Regions from separate parts of the Chryseobacterium sp. UNC8MFCol genome, predicted to be linked through region 2. Evidence: riboswitches for the same ligand, from Rfam matches in the RefSeq annotation. Region 2 holds a riboswitch; each other region holds the start of a gene.
What was found. Region 2 has a riboswitch for cobalamin ahead of M030_RS0116540 (TonB-dependent receptor plug domain-containing protein). Riboswitches for the same ligand answer to the same signal wherever they lie in the genome.
Positions count from the first base shown of each region.

Region 1: it holds a riboswitch for cobalamin, as region 2 does, so the genes downstream of both, M030_RS0115835 (acyl-CoA thioesterase) here and M030_RS0116540 (TonB-dependent receptor plug domain-containing protein) in region 2, are expected to answer to the same signal.
Region 3: it holds a riboswitch for cobalamin, as region 2 does, so the genes downstream of both, metE (5-methyltetrahydropteroyltriglutamate--homocysteine S-methyltransferase) here and M030_RS0116540 (TonB-dependent receptor plug domain-containing protein) in region 2, are expected to answer to the same signal.
Region 4: it holds a riboswitch for cobalamin, as region 2 does, so the genes downstream of both, M030_RS0100710 (TonB-dependent receptor plug domain-containing protein) here and M030_RS0116540 (TonB-dependent receptor plug domain-containing protein) in region 2, are expected to answer to the same signal.

Region 1 is NZ_KI535290.1:332,877-336,077, reverse strand. Features, by position in the region: gene M030_RS0115845 (XAC2610-related protein) at 63-755, shown strand; gene M030_RS0115840 (HD domain-containing protein) at 764-1,354, shown strand; gene M030_RS0115835 (acyl-CoA thioesterase) at 1,516-1,899, opposite strand; cobalamin riboswitch at 2,014-2,195, opposite strand; gene M030_RS0115830 (hypothetical protein) at 2,229-3,026, opposite strand.
Region 2 is NZ_KI535290.1:483,135-486,335, reverse strand. Features, by position in the region: gene pafA (alkaline phosphatase PafA) at 1-1,308, shown strand, start outside; cobalamin riboswitch at 1,418-1,596, shown strand; gene M030_RS0116540 (TonB-dependent receptor plug domain-containing protein) at 1,626-3,201, shown strand, end outside.
Region 3 is NZ_AXUZ01000004.1:493,405-496,605, reverse strand. Features, by position in the region: gene metE (5-methyltetrahydropteroyltriglutamate--homocysteine S-methyltransferase) at 1-2,050, opposite strand, end outside; cobalamin riboswitch at 2,232-2,417, opposite strand; gene M030_RS0105535 (Lrp/AsnC family transcriptional regulator) at 2,572-3,033, shown strand; gene M030_RS0105530 (hypothetical protein) at 3,100-3,201, opposite strand, start outside.
Region 4 is NZ_AXUZ01000003.1:139,722-142,922, forward strand. Features, by position in the region: gene M030_RS0100710 (TonB-dependent receptor plug domain-containing protein) at 1-1,117, opposite strand, end outside; cobalamin riboswitch at 1,226-1,411, opposite strand; gene M030_RS0100715 (cytochrome-c peroxidase) at 1,577-2,596, opposite strand; gene M030_RS0100720 (MbnP family protein) at 2,624-3,201, opposite strand, start outside.

The DNA of each region.
Region 1 (3,201 bases), 150 kb from region 2:
TGATCGCTTTAATGATTTGTATTTTTGTTATAAATTATTACCAATCTCTATTAACTATTACTATGAAAATTTTAAATACGTATAAGATTTTATCCGCGGCTATTGTATTGGGACCTTTATGCTTTGGGCAATACCAGTTTGAGATTAAAAATGTATCAAAAAAATACAATGCAATTATCAATGTGGAAAATTGTTTTGATGACCGGTGTAAAGATAAAGGAACGATAGAATTATACGATAACAAAAACACTAAAGTACAGACTTTTACTTCTGATAATCTTATATTTAATTTAGAAAAGGGGCAGAAATTGGTCCCTGGTAAGATGCTTCAGCTATCCAACGAACAAAGTCCGGTCATTATTGATGATTTTAATTTTGACGGAACTGAAGATATCGCCATCAGAAACGGAAATATGGGGAATTATAGTGCTGATTCCTACGATGTCTATGTGTTTAACAGTACGAGAATGGCTTTTGTGAAAAGTGCAGAGCTGACTGATATCGGATCCAATTCTCTGGGATTATTTACCGTAGATCACAAGCGGAAAAGGCTTATTGCTACGGGCAAATCAGGGTGCTGCATGTTTTTTACAACGGAATATGCTGTAATTCCTAATAAGGGACTGGAAGCAGTGCTGGAAAAAGAGGAAGATATGACGCAGGAAGACCGCGTAAAAGTCATTACGAAAGAGAAAATCAACAATAAATGGATGACTAAAACAAAAGTATATTCATCAGAACAATATAAAAGATAGAAAGTACAATGAAGATTCAGAGAGAGATCGATTTTATCCTTGCAGTAGATGCTTTGAAAAACGTACAAAGAAGAAATTACAATGCAGATGATTCCAGAAGGGAAAACACAGCCGAGCATTCGTGGCAGATCATTATTTTAGCTCAGATTCTTTATCCCTATGCTAAAAACCGCGCGGATATAGATTTATTGAGAGTAATAAGAATGCTTTCTATTCATGATCTGGTAGAAATCGAAGCAGGAGATACTTTTCTGTTTGATGAAGATGCAATGATAGGTAAATTTGAAAGAGAGAAAATATCGGCTCAGAATATTTTTGGTATCCTAGATGAACCTTTGCGTACGGAATTCTTTAATCTATGGCTTGAATTTGAAGAGGAAAAAACACCGGATGCAATTTTTGCGTGTGCTATCGATAGAATCATGCCCTTTATTCTCAATTCGCATACTTCAGGTAAAAGCTGGACGGAAGCTGGGGTAACGGAGAGACAAATCAGAAATATGCTGGAAAATGCTATCACAAGGGCTTCTGATGAAATGGGTGAGGCTTTTGAACTTTTGTTGAACAAAAGCCTGGAAACTGAAAAAGTTTTGAAATAAATGGTTACCCATAAAATAAGATCCTTGTTAGAATAATAAATAAGCCAGCTGTGCAGCTGGCTTATTGTATATTAAAAGCAGAATCCGGAATAAAAACATTGTAATGGGCTAGCTCACGAATGACTCGGGCGGCCAAAGGCCGCCCGAGTCATTCGTGAATATTATAGTATCTGAATTGGTTTCTTGAATTCATCAATCGCTACAAAAGTAAAATCACCTATAATCGCTTTTTCTCGCTCGTAAGAGTACATTTGCTCGGTAAAGATCTCAACATTTACCTTCATACTCGTTTTTCCTACATATGAAACTTTTCCGATCAACTCTACAATTGTTCCTGCCGGGATTGGTTTTTTGAAATCAATTTTGTCACTGCTTACCGTCACCACTCTTTTTCTTGCGAAACGGGTTGCGGTAATGAAAGCCACCTCATCCATCAGCTGCATAGCCGTGCCTCCAAAAAGAGTATCATAATGGTTGGTAGTGTTAGGAAAAACCGCTTTAAAGATTCTTGTTTCGGATGCTTCAATTCTTTCTTCTGTAGTCATATTTCATTATTAATTAAAGCGAAATGAAATGTTATCAAACAACAGAATAATGACAGGAACTTTAAAAATCCCTGAAACAATCCATCAGATCAAAACAACTTCAGATCGCGAAAGTTTCTTGTTTAAGAAAAAGGCAGGTCTCCTGACTTGTAACATCTTTTATCTCCTTCCCATGCCCCGCACAGTGGATCTTTTATAAAAGACTTTTGTTACTTACAGTTGCGCGACAGTCCGTGATTTTCACACGGTTCCCTTTTAATCTGCGGTTAAGCAGAACCAGTTTCTATGATGAATAAGTATAAAACTTTTCGGGTGCAAAAATAATGAAATTATTCCGGATTATGATAAATAATCTGGCTGATCACTCTCCCTTTTTTGATCGTCCAGAGAGTCGTATATCTGTTTTCTCCTGAACCATTGATCATATAAAGAAAAATATTATCATTGTCAAGAGCCGTTACCGATACATTATTGAAATCCATAGTAGGCTGGAACATGTTCTTAATGGCTTCTCTTACAAAAACAGAACCTCTTCCCGGTTGCTGAACTCTGATAGATTTGATCTCGGTCATCCCTTCAGGAAGGTCGTTGCCTATTCCCCACGGTTTTATCTTATCAATGGTAAGAATCTTTCCGTCGGCGTCCTTTTCCTTTTTACGGTAACCTGCATTGGAAGGGTAGACGTCAATAACTACTTTGCTTCTTTGCGCGGTAGGAACTTTAGGGTCGGAATTATCTGTAAAGATCATAGATTTCCCGTTTTTTGACTTGGTGGGAGTGTAGGCCGGAAGCTGATCAATATAGGCAATACGCTCTTTGTTGACCATTCCTTCCTTATCAAGAGTTTCATATCTTACAAAAGGTTTGTCATCATCCTGTTTCTCAGGATATTTGATCCATATCCATTCCGTTTCTCCGGGAGCAGGTTTTACATAAACAAAGACATCTCCTTTGCGCATACGGATTTTATCTACAATCTTTCGGTAGTTATCTTTGTGTACACGTACATTGGCATATCCTTCTTCTGCTTTTACCACGCCGAAAGGAACCTTATTCTGTCCTTTAGCCAATGCTACAGAGAAAATACTGAAGACCGATAAGTAGAATGCTTTGTTTACTGAAACCATTATCACAAATTTTAGATCCCCAAATATATAAATTAAAAATTGTTGAAAAGATATTTATGTTATAGGAGTTGTTTTAATTTTTTGATGGTAAATTTGTGAAAACAGAACAGCTTTATTTGTATTCTGAATGGTTTTTACGATAATTCATAAAAATATAGACAAGGGTTTGAGATCA
Region 2 (3,201 bases):
TATTGTACAGCAGATGAAGCCGTTCAGCCTGTAGGAACAACCAATACCAAAACAGGAAGCCACTCTCCAAAAAATCTTTGGTCTACCACTGTAACTGATGAATTGAGGCTGGCAACCAATTTCCAGGGAAAAGTAATCGGAGTTTCTTTAAAAGACCGTGCTTCTATCCTTCCAGCAGGACACACGCCCAACGGCGCCTTCTGGTTTGATGACAGTACCGGAAACTTTATTACCAGTACGTGGTATATGAATGATCTGCCTCAATGGGTAAAATCATTCAACTCACAGAATTTACCTGAAAAATTAGTGGCAAACGGATGGAATACCTTGCTTCCAATTAATCAATATACAGAAAGTGCTCCCGATAATTCTCCTTGGGAAGGATTGTTAGGAAGTGCCAAAACACCAACTTTCCCTTACAGCAATTTGCCGCAGGATTATCAGACCAAAAAAGACAACATCCGTTATACACCATTTGGAAATACATTGACCCTGAAATTGGCTGAAGCGTCAGTAGAAGGTGAAAAATTGGGAGGTGACAACATTACTGACTTTTTAGCAATTAACTTAGCTTCTACAGATTATGCCGGACATAAATTCGGTCCGAATTCTATTGAAGTAGAGGACGTTTATATCAGACTTGATCAGGATCTGGCAGAATTCTTCAAATATCTGGATTCAAAAGTTGGAAAAGGGGAGTATACTGTTTTCCTTTCTGCCGACCACGGAGGAGCACATTCTGTAGGTTTCCTTAAAGAGCATAAAATCCCGACCGGTTTCTTTGGAGAAGGAGCTGAAAAAAATATTAACCAAAAGTTAAAAGATAAATTCGGAGCTGATAAACTGATCAATGCTATCGATAACTATCAGATCTATTTTGACAGAAAAGTATTGGCAGACAATAAACTTGAATTGGATGACGTAAGAAACTTTGCCGTAAAAGAATTGGAAAAAGATCCTACCGTTTTATACGCTGTTTCTGTAGATAAAGTGCAGGAATCAAGTATTCCGGAGCCAATCAAACAAAGGATTATCAATGGAATCAACAGACAAAGGAGTGGTGATATTCAATTGATTTCACACGACTCTATGCTGCCTCCATATTCAAAAACAGGAACGACACACAGTGTATGGAACTCTTACGACTCTCATATTCCTTTGATCTTTATGGGATGGGGAGTACAACACGGAGAAAGTAACAAGGCTTATCATATGACAGATATTGCCCCTACTGTTTCTTCTCTGTTAAAGATCCAGTTTCCAAGTGGGAATGTCGGAAACCCGATTACAGAGGTTATCGGTAAATAAATTAATAAGATGTTTATTTTATAAAGGCTGCCTTCATTATGTGAAGGCAGCCTTTTTTCAGGGGTAATTATTCAGGAATTCTTCCTTTGGCCCAATACATTTAAAAAGCTATCTTTGCAAAAAATTTGGTTTCCAGCATATTGGAATGAAAAGGGAATCGGGTGTAACTCCCGGACTGTCCCCGCAACTGTAAATCGCAATAAAAATTTCTGTAAATAGCCACTGTGTAAAAACGGGAAGGTACAGAAAGCGAAAGTCAGGAGACCTGCCAGTTTTATAATCCAAACATATTGCTTTCGGAGGAAAAGTAAAAGAGTATGAGTATAAAAAGATCTTTAGTACTGCTTTTTTCGTCTTATGGTTGTTTTCTTTTTGCACAAGAGAAAGCTATTGATACAATTTATGTCTTCGACAGTCAGATCAATAAAGTCAGGCTTTTTCATCCTGTAAAGATTATCAATACCGAAGACGCTGAAAAAAATTCAACCAATCTCTCAGAGCTGTTGAGATTCCAGTCTCCTGTTTATATCAAAGAAAATGGCCGTGGGGCTGTTTCTTCACCTTCTTTCAGAGGAACGACTGCGCAGCAGACCGCTTTTGTGTGGAATGGGATTAATATTAATTCTGCTTTTTTAGGGCAGGGCGACATTAATAATATCGCTTTATTGGGATATGATCAGATAGGAATAAAGGCTGGCGGAGGAAGTGTCATATATGGCTCCGGTGCTATTGGCGGAAGTATTCACCTTAATAATAATCTAGATTTTAATAAAGGATTTCACGGTTCTTTATTTTCTGAAGGAGCTTCTTTTAATACATTTAATAATCTGGTTAAAGGTTCTTACAGCAATGAAAAACTAAGCTTTCAGGCTTCCGGAAGTCATTCTGTAAGTGAGAATGATTATCAGGTAGATGTAAAAGACGGAAGGAAATATACCAATAACAACGGAAAATACTATAATACCAATTTTAATATATCAGCTGCTTATAAATTAGCTCCTCATCACCAGATATCCTGGATTACGGAGTTTTTTAACGGCATGCAGCATTATCCGGTTTTCTTTGATACTGAAAAAGGTACCAAGTACGGAACCCAAAATGTGAGAAGTTTAGTTTCCTGGGATTGGAACACGACACGATTTACCAATTCATTCAGGGCTGCATATACGGAAGAAAATTTTCAATATTATGCTAATATTGAAGGCCCGGAAACAAGTGGAGGGGCAGGAAAAAACTATATCCTGAAAAACGATTTCAATTATTTTCTTAGTTCAAAATGGAACTTTAATATTATCGGAGAATACCAGTTGAATAAAGGAAGCGGAGAAGGAACTTCAATGCTGGGGAATGTAAGTAGAAATGCAGGGTATATAGTTGGGTTAATACGTTATTTTGCGGCGAAAGATGTACACTTTGAAGCTGGAATAAGAAAAGATTTTGTCGAGGAAATTAGTTCACCGCTTCTGTTTTCTTTCTCAGGAAAATGGAATGCCACACCATGGTACCATGTAGGATTAAGTGTTTCGAGGAATTTCAAAGCTCCAACATTTAATGATTTATATTGGCAGCCGGGAGGGAATAAAGATTTACAACCTGAAACTTCTTACCAGCTGGAATTAAGAAATCAATTTAAGGTCAAAGGGATTACGCTATCTGTTACCCCTTATTATATGGATATCAGGGATATGATCAGATGGCTTCCTACTTCTGCAGGGTACTACGCAGCTTCAAATACCAATAAAGTAGAATCATATGGAGTCGAAGCTCAGTTTGAATATGAGAAAAAGTTTGGAAAACACGTTTTGAAAACGAATCTGGGATATTCCTATACAAAATCTACTGATCTTGAAATTCAGAAACAACTGATGTACGTACCTCTACATAAATTTGTAG
Region 3 (3,201 bases), on a different contig from region 2:
GGCTTCTGGAACATTCAATCGTGATCACATCGGCATCCATATCAGCAATATTCTTGATAATATCGTTGAATTCGGAATAACACATGTGGGTGTGGATTTGTGTAGAATCCTCAACACCACTCGCCGAAATTCTGAAAGCTTCTACCGCCCACTGTAAATAGTTTTGCCATTCTGATTTTCTTAAAGGAAGACCTTCTCTGATCGCCGGTTCATCGATTTGTATAATTCTGATACCTGCCTTTTCAAGATCTGTAACCTCATCACGAATTGCCAAGGCAATCTGTTTGCAGGTTAAGGAACGAGGCTGGTCATCCCGTACAAAAGACCACTGAAGAATCGTTACAGGTCCTGTCAGCATTCCTTTTATCCATTTATTGGTCAGTGATTGGGCATATTGTGACCAATAAACCGTCATCGGATGAGGGCGGTGAACATCCCCATAGATCACCGGAGGTTTTACACAACGGCTTCCGTAGCTTTGTACCCAGCCATTTTGAGTGAAGGCAAACCCGGCCAGTTGTTCTCCGAAATATTCCACCATATCATTGCGTTCAAATTCTCCGTGTACCAATACATCAATCCCGATTTCTTCCTGCCATTGGATGGTTCTTTCAGTTTCTTTCTTCAATAAATGATCATAGTGTTCTGCAGTAAGTTCCCCTTTTTTGAATCTAGCTCTCCAGCTTCTTACTTCTTTCGTTTGTGGAAATGATCCGATCGTGGTGGTTGGAAATAATGGAAGCTGTAATACTTTTTGCTGAACCTCTTTTCTGATATTGAAAGGATTTTTTCTCTGCGCATCTTTTTCTGTCGTTACTTCGACACGGTTTTTTACCTCCTGACTATGTATTAATGTTGAGGTTTTACGGTTTTCCAGGGCTTTTTTATTTTCAGCCAATAGCTGTAAAGTAGGATAATCCGGATTTTCAGAGGCTAATTTTTTTAATACAACAATCTCATGGACTTTCTGTTTCGCAAAAGCCAGCCACTGCTTGATTTCGGGAGATAAAATATCCTCATTTTTTTCTGAATCAAGATCAAAAGGCGAGTGAAGTAATGAACACGACGGAGCAATAAACACTCTTTCAGACCCGATCCTGTTGATGACTTTTCTGATATATTGTAATGATTTTTCGAAGTCATTTTTCCAGATATTCCTTCCGTCTACGATTCCTAAAGAAAGACTTAAAGTATCAGGAATTGTCGATAATACCTCATCCAATTGTTCAGGATCCCGCACCAGGTCAATATGCAAAACATCGATGGGAAGAGAAACGGCTAGAGAAAGATTATCATTTAATCCTTCAAAGTAAGTCGCGACAATCAATTTCAACTTTGGAAATTGTTTTCTGATTGTGCTGTATACTAACTCAAAGGCTTCTTTTGCCTTTTCGTTAAGATCTAAGGCAAGGAACGGTTCGTCAAACTGGATATATTCTGCTCCCTGGTTTTCCAGTTCTTTAATGATTTCAAGATAAACAGGAAGAAGATTTTGAACCAGGTCTAATTTATCAAAGCCTTTTTCTTTTTCTTTCCCCAGAAGAAGGTAGGTAATAAGACCGATAATAACAGGTTTGGCATTGATCCCTGTTTGTCTCGCATTCATAAAATCGATAATGATTTTGTTTGAAAACAACCGGAATTGCTGATCTTTCTGGAATTCAGGAACGATATAATGATAGTTGGTGTCAAACCATTTGGTCATTTCCATAGCAGTAATATCCAGGCCATCTTTCTGATGTCCTCTTGCCATCGCAAAATACAGATCAAGCTCTGAATATTTACGATCGGTGGCAATGTCCTGATAGCGCTCCGGAATGGCACCCACTGCTAAAGTCATGTCCAATACATGATCATAATATGAAAAATCATTGCACGGAATAAGATCAATACCTGCTTCCTGTTGTAATTTCCAGTTTTGTTCACTGATGGTTTTCCCTGCTTCTTCTAATTCATTAATAGAAATTTTCCCTGCCCAATACTGTTCGCAGGCCTTTTTTAGCTCTCTGTTGCTACCAATACGCGGATAGCCAAGAATGTGTGTTTGCATTTTCTTTTCAACTTTTAAATTAAACTCTGGTTTTTAAAAGCTCTTTTGAATGCTTCACAATACTTTCGAAAGCGATAAGAATCTTTGTGGGAGAGGTACAATAAGGACGTAATTTTCCTGTTAACGGTGAAATACGTTCAATGTATCATCTGTATGACCCAAAAGCTTCAGACCGCGAAAGCATTGTCAATTCAGAACAGGCAGGTCTCCTGGCTTGTAACAGTTTTTATCATCCTTCCCGCTATTGGCAGTGGATATTCTGGGATAAAAACCTTTGGATGTTACTTACAGTTGCGCGACAGCTCGTGATTTTCACACGATTCCCTATTAATTTACATTAGGTAAAACCTCTTCCGGTTGATGAAGTATTTTAAAGAACAAAATATGGCGTAAAGATAGATAATTAAGATGTTTGGTTGGTATTGTTTTAAAATTTAAGGATAAAATTTTGTTTTTGATTATTTTAAAAGGTAAATATTCTTTATTTTTGAAAATATCAATTGTAAAAAGAATAATATCCTGTGGAAAGACTTGATGAAAAGGATCTTCAACTGCTAAGAATCCTGCAAAAGAATGCAAAACTGACCGTAAAGGAGCTTGCTAAAGAAATAAACCTGTCACCTTCTCCCGTTTTTGAAAGGGTAAAAAGGCTGGAACAGGAAGGATATATCAAACATTATGCAGCTGTTTTAGAAGCTGAAAAACTGAATCGTGGATTTACCGTGTTTTGCCAGGTTAAATTGAAAATTCATGACCGGTCTGTAGGACATCAGTTTGTGAAGGATATTGTGGAGATTGAAGAAGTGGCAGAATGTTATAATATTTCCGGTGATTTTGATTTTTTGCTTAAAGTTCAGGTACGGGATATGAAGCACTATCAGGATTTTGTTTTCAATAAACTGGGATCAGTAGATTCTATCGGCAGTACACACAGTACTTTTGTAATGGCTGAGGTCAAGAACACACATGGCGTGACGATATAAAATAAACTAAAAAAAACAGTACCCTACTTAGGTACTGTCAATATTTTTTTACTTCTTGCGACAAGCTTACGGCTCATCACAGGTTCTTTTCAGCTTTGTAAATATTTTATCAAAGTCTTTATACATATTGGTTTCAGCATCGCGTTTCTGTCTGAAGCTGCTGTTGGC
Region 4 (3,201 bases), on a different contig from region 2:
CCAGATTGTTATACTGGAAATCGCCACTCAGGCTGACATCCCAATTGGAGTTGATAGAGTAAAGGTTTGAGGAAGAAACATAGACTTCTCTCTGGATATAAACATTATCCGAAGGTTTAAGGTATTCTGATTTTATGGTATCCAGAAAGCGGGTATAATCATAAGCAAATTTTGCTTTTAACTGTGTTTCAAACTTTGGGAATACCTTTTTTCTTACATGAGCCTGTACAAAATAATTTTCGTCAGATATTCTGGCTCCTCTGGCTCCAAACCTGTTATTAACAATAGAAGCGGGCATTCCGCGATTTGAAATATATCCGTAACCACGTACATTCCAGCTTCCGTTATTTAAAGTTCCGTTGACAGAAGTTTCAAAACGTTTGGCTTTGATATCAGAATCCTGTCTTTTGGCAATAGTATCATTAGCAACCTGTCCATTGGGATATTTCCGGCCATAATGATATTTGTAAATACCGTCACTCTGCATGAATTCACCACTAAAACTGGCAGAAATTCTTCGTGAAATCTTTTGCTCTAAACGAAAGGAAGGATTAAATAAATCTATAGAAGCACTTTTGGCCCTTATCACGAGGTTGGTCTTCCTGTTTCCCGTAAATACGGGAGTCTTCGGTTGCAAATAAATAGATCCCGATGAGCCGAAATCTTTTGCAGGCTGGAAGATTTCACTTTTCTGCCCGTTATATAAAGAAATTTCTTCCAGATCATCCAGAGAATACCTTCCAAGATCCACCAACCCATTCTGGGCATTCCCCAACTGAATCCCATCATAAAAAACACCGACGTGCTGGCTTCCCATACTTCGGATATTAATGGTTTTCAAACCACCCATTCCTCCATAATCTTTGATCTGGACACCTGAGAAATACCGTAAAGCATCAGCTACAGAATGACTGTTAAGTCTTTCCAGTTCTTCTCCCTGTAAGGTTTGTGCCGGAAGAATCTCTTTGTAGTTTTTTTTGTAAATATTGACCGCCTTAATGGTTTTTCCTTTAATGCTGTCTTTTTTGCCGGTTTGGGAAAACAGGAATTGTGAAGTTAACACACATACGGTGAAAACAACTTTATGAAGTTGAGATGTATTCAGTTTTGCTACCATTAGCTCATTGGAATAATGATGACGCTAATGGATGTAAGAAAGCAACGACAAAGCACAGCGATCACTGTACAGTATCATTATTGTCCTAGGCTTTATTCCACGAAAGCGTCAAACGTTTATTATTTTGGCAGGTCTTCTGACTTACTCCATTTTTGAAATCCTTCCCATTAAAAAACAGTGGATATATTCTTCAAAAACTTTGATGCGGAGCTTACAGCAGCGGGTCTGTTCCGGATTTTCACCGGATTCCCTTTTAAGAGCTTATTAAGGCTCACCAAATTCCGGCAAAGATAGAAAATTATTAACCAGATACAATGTTATACAGAACAAAATGATTATCAATGTATAAACAAAAGAAAATCCCACTACATTGTAGCGGGATTTCTGAATGGTCTGTACATTAATTTTTGATCTGGTTGTATCGTTTTCCGGAATCTGTCAATGATGGGCCAGGTACTGTTATTTCTGTATAAATTCCCGGTCGCTCAATGTTTTCATAAACAAAATAAGATTGTTCTTCTCCTGTTCAGTTAATGGAATTCTATTTCCATTTTGTTTAAAAACAGGATCAAGATTTTCTGTATTTAAAACCCCTTTATCAAAATAATCGAGAACAGCCATTAATGTGGGAAACTGTCCAAAGCTTCCATACGGAGCCGTATATTCTATATTCCGTAAAGAAGGTACTCTGAAACTCATATAATCCGCTGCAATACCTGTAACTCTTGCCCTGCCTGCTTCATTGGTATCAGGATTCACAGGAAAACCGATGTTTCTGAAACTCTGATCAGTAAATAATTCTGTACTGTGACAGCTTGCACATTTTTGTTGAAACGTCTGGTAGCCCTGTGCTTCTTCTGCTGTAAATTTTTCACCTACATTCCTTTTAACCTTATCGTATTTACTGTTGGCAGAAATCAAGGTGTACTCATATTGAGCAATACTTTTATAAATTCTTTCAGGCGTTATATCGCCATCCCCGAATGTCTTTGTAAATAAATCTTTGTACGTCAGATCCTCTTTTATTTTCCCTATGACTTCCAGAATAGAAGAACCCATTTCTTCATGGGTGATGATCGGAATCAGAGGTTGTTTCTCCAATTGCAGTATATTACCGTCCCAATTATAAAACTTCATAAACATCATATTCTGAACTGCAGGAGCATTTCTGAGCCCTAGTCTGTTCTGAATACCGATGGCCTGTGCATTGTGATCTGCAAAGGCATTGGCCTGCATGTGGCAACTGGAACAGGAAATGGTATTGTCTGCACTCAGCCTTTTGTCATGAAATAGTTTTTCTCCCAGTTCCACTCCGTACATGGTAGGCTTATTAGCATTCACTGAACTGTTTAATTCAGGAAAACCAAAAGGAATCTTAAGTGATACTTCAGGATTATTGTAAGAAACAGGTTCATAGTAATCAGTATGACATGATATTACAAGTAAAAGTATCGCTAAAAAACCAAGTCCGTTTTTCATTGTTGTCATAGGTTAAAAAGGAAAAATCTAGTTTTCAACAGTAGTTACGGAAAACATTCCCGAAATGTCACTTGAACCGTTTCCTCCTAAATTATCAACAAATTTCACCATTTGATTGGCAGTGTGGATATTTGGAGTCGCATTACCGTCCATTCCGGTACCAGTGGTTAAGAGAATGGTGTTGGTTTTTCCGGTTAATAATTTATCAAAATCTGCTTTAATAGTGATTTTTGGAGCTTTAGCATCTACAACTGCTACTTTGGGAAGATCCAGAATAACTTCTCTGTAGGCATCTACTCCCTGTGTATAGTTTCCTTGGGTTCCTTTGATTGTACTTCCTGTGTGAATAGACAATTGTTTATGATCTGTCCCATAAAATCCTTCAATTTTTGTAAAACGATATCCTGCTCCCCATTCCCACATCATTTGAGTATCATTGGAACCGGCCATCGCATAGAACTTGGGAAATTTCACCTGGTCCAGCACATTTATTTCTTTTTTAACCCCAAGACCGAGCTTAATCTTTTTATATTCTCCCGCAGGAATATTACTCAGCAGGTAACGAAGTGTTTCGGGTTTAGACTGATCTACTACGGTAGCTCCCT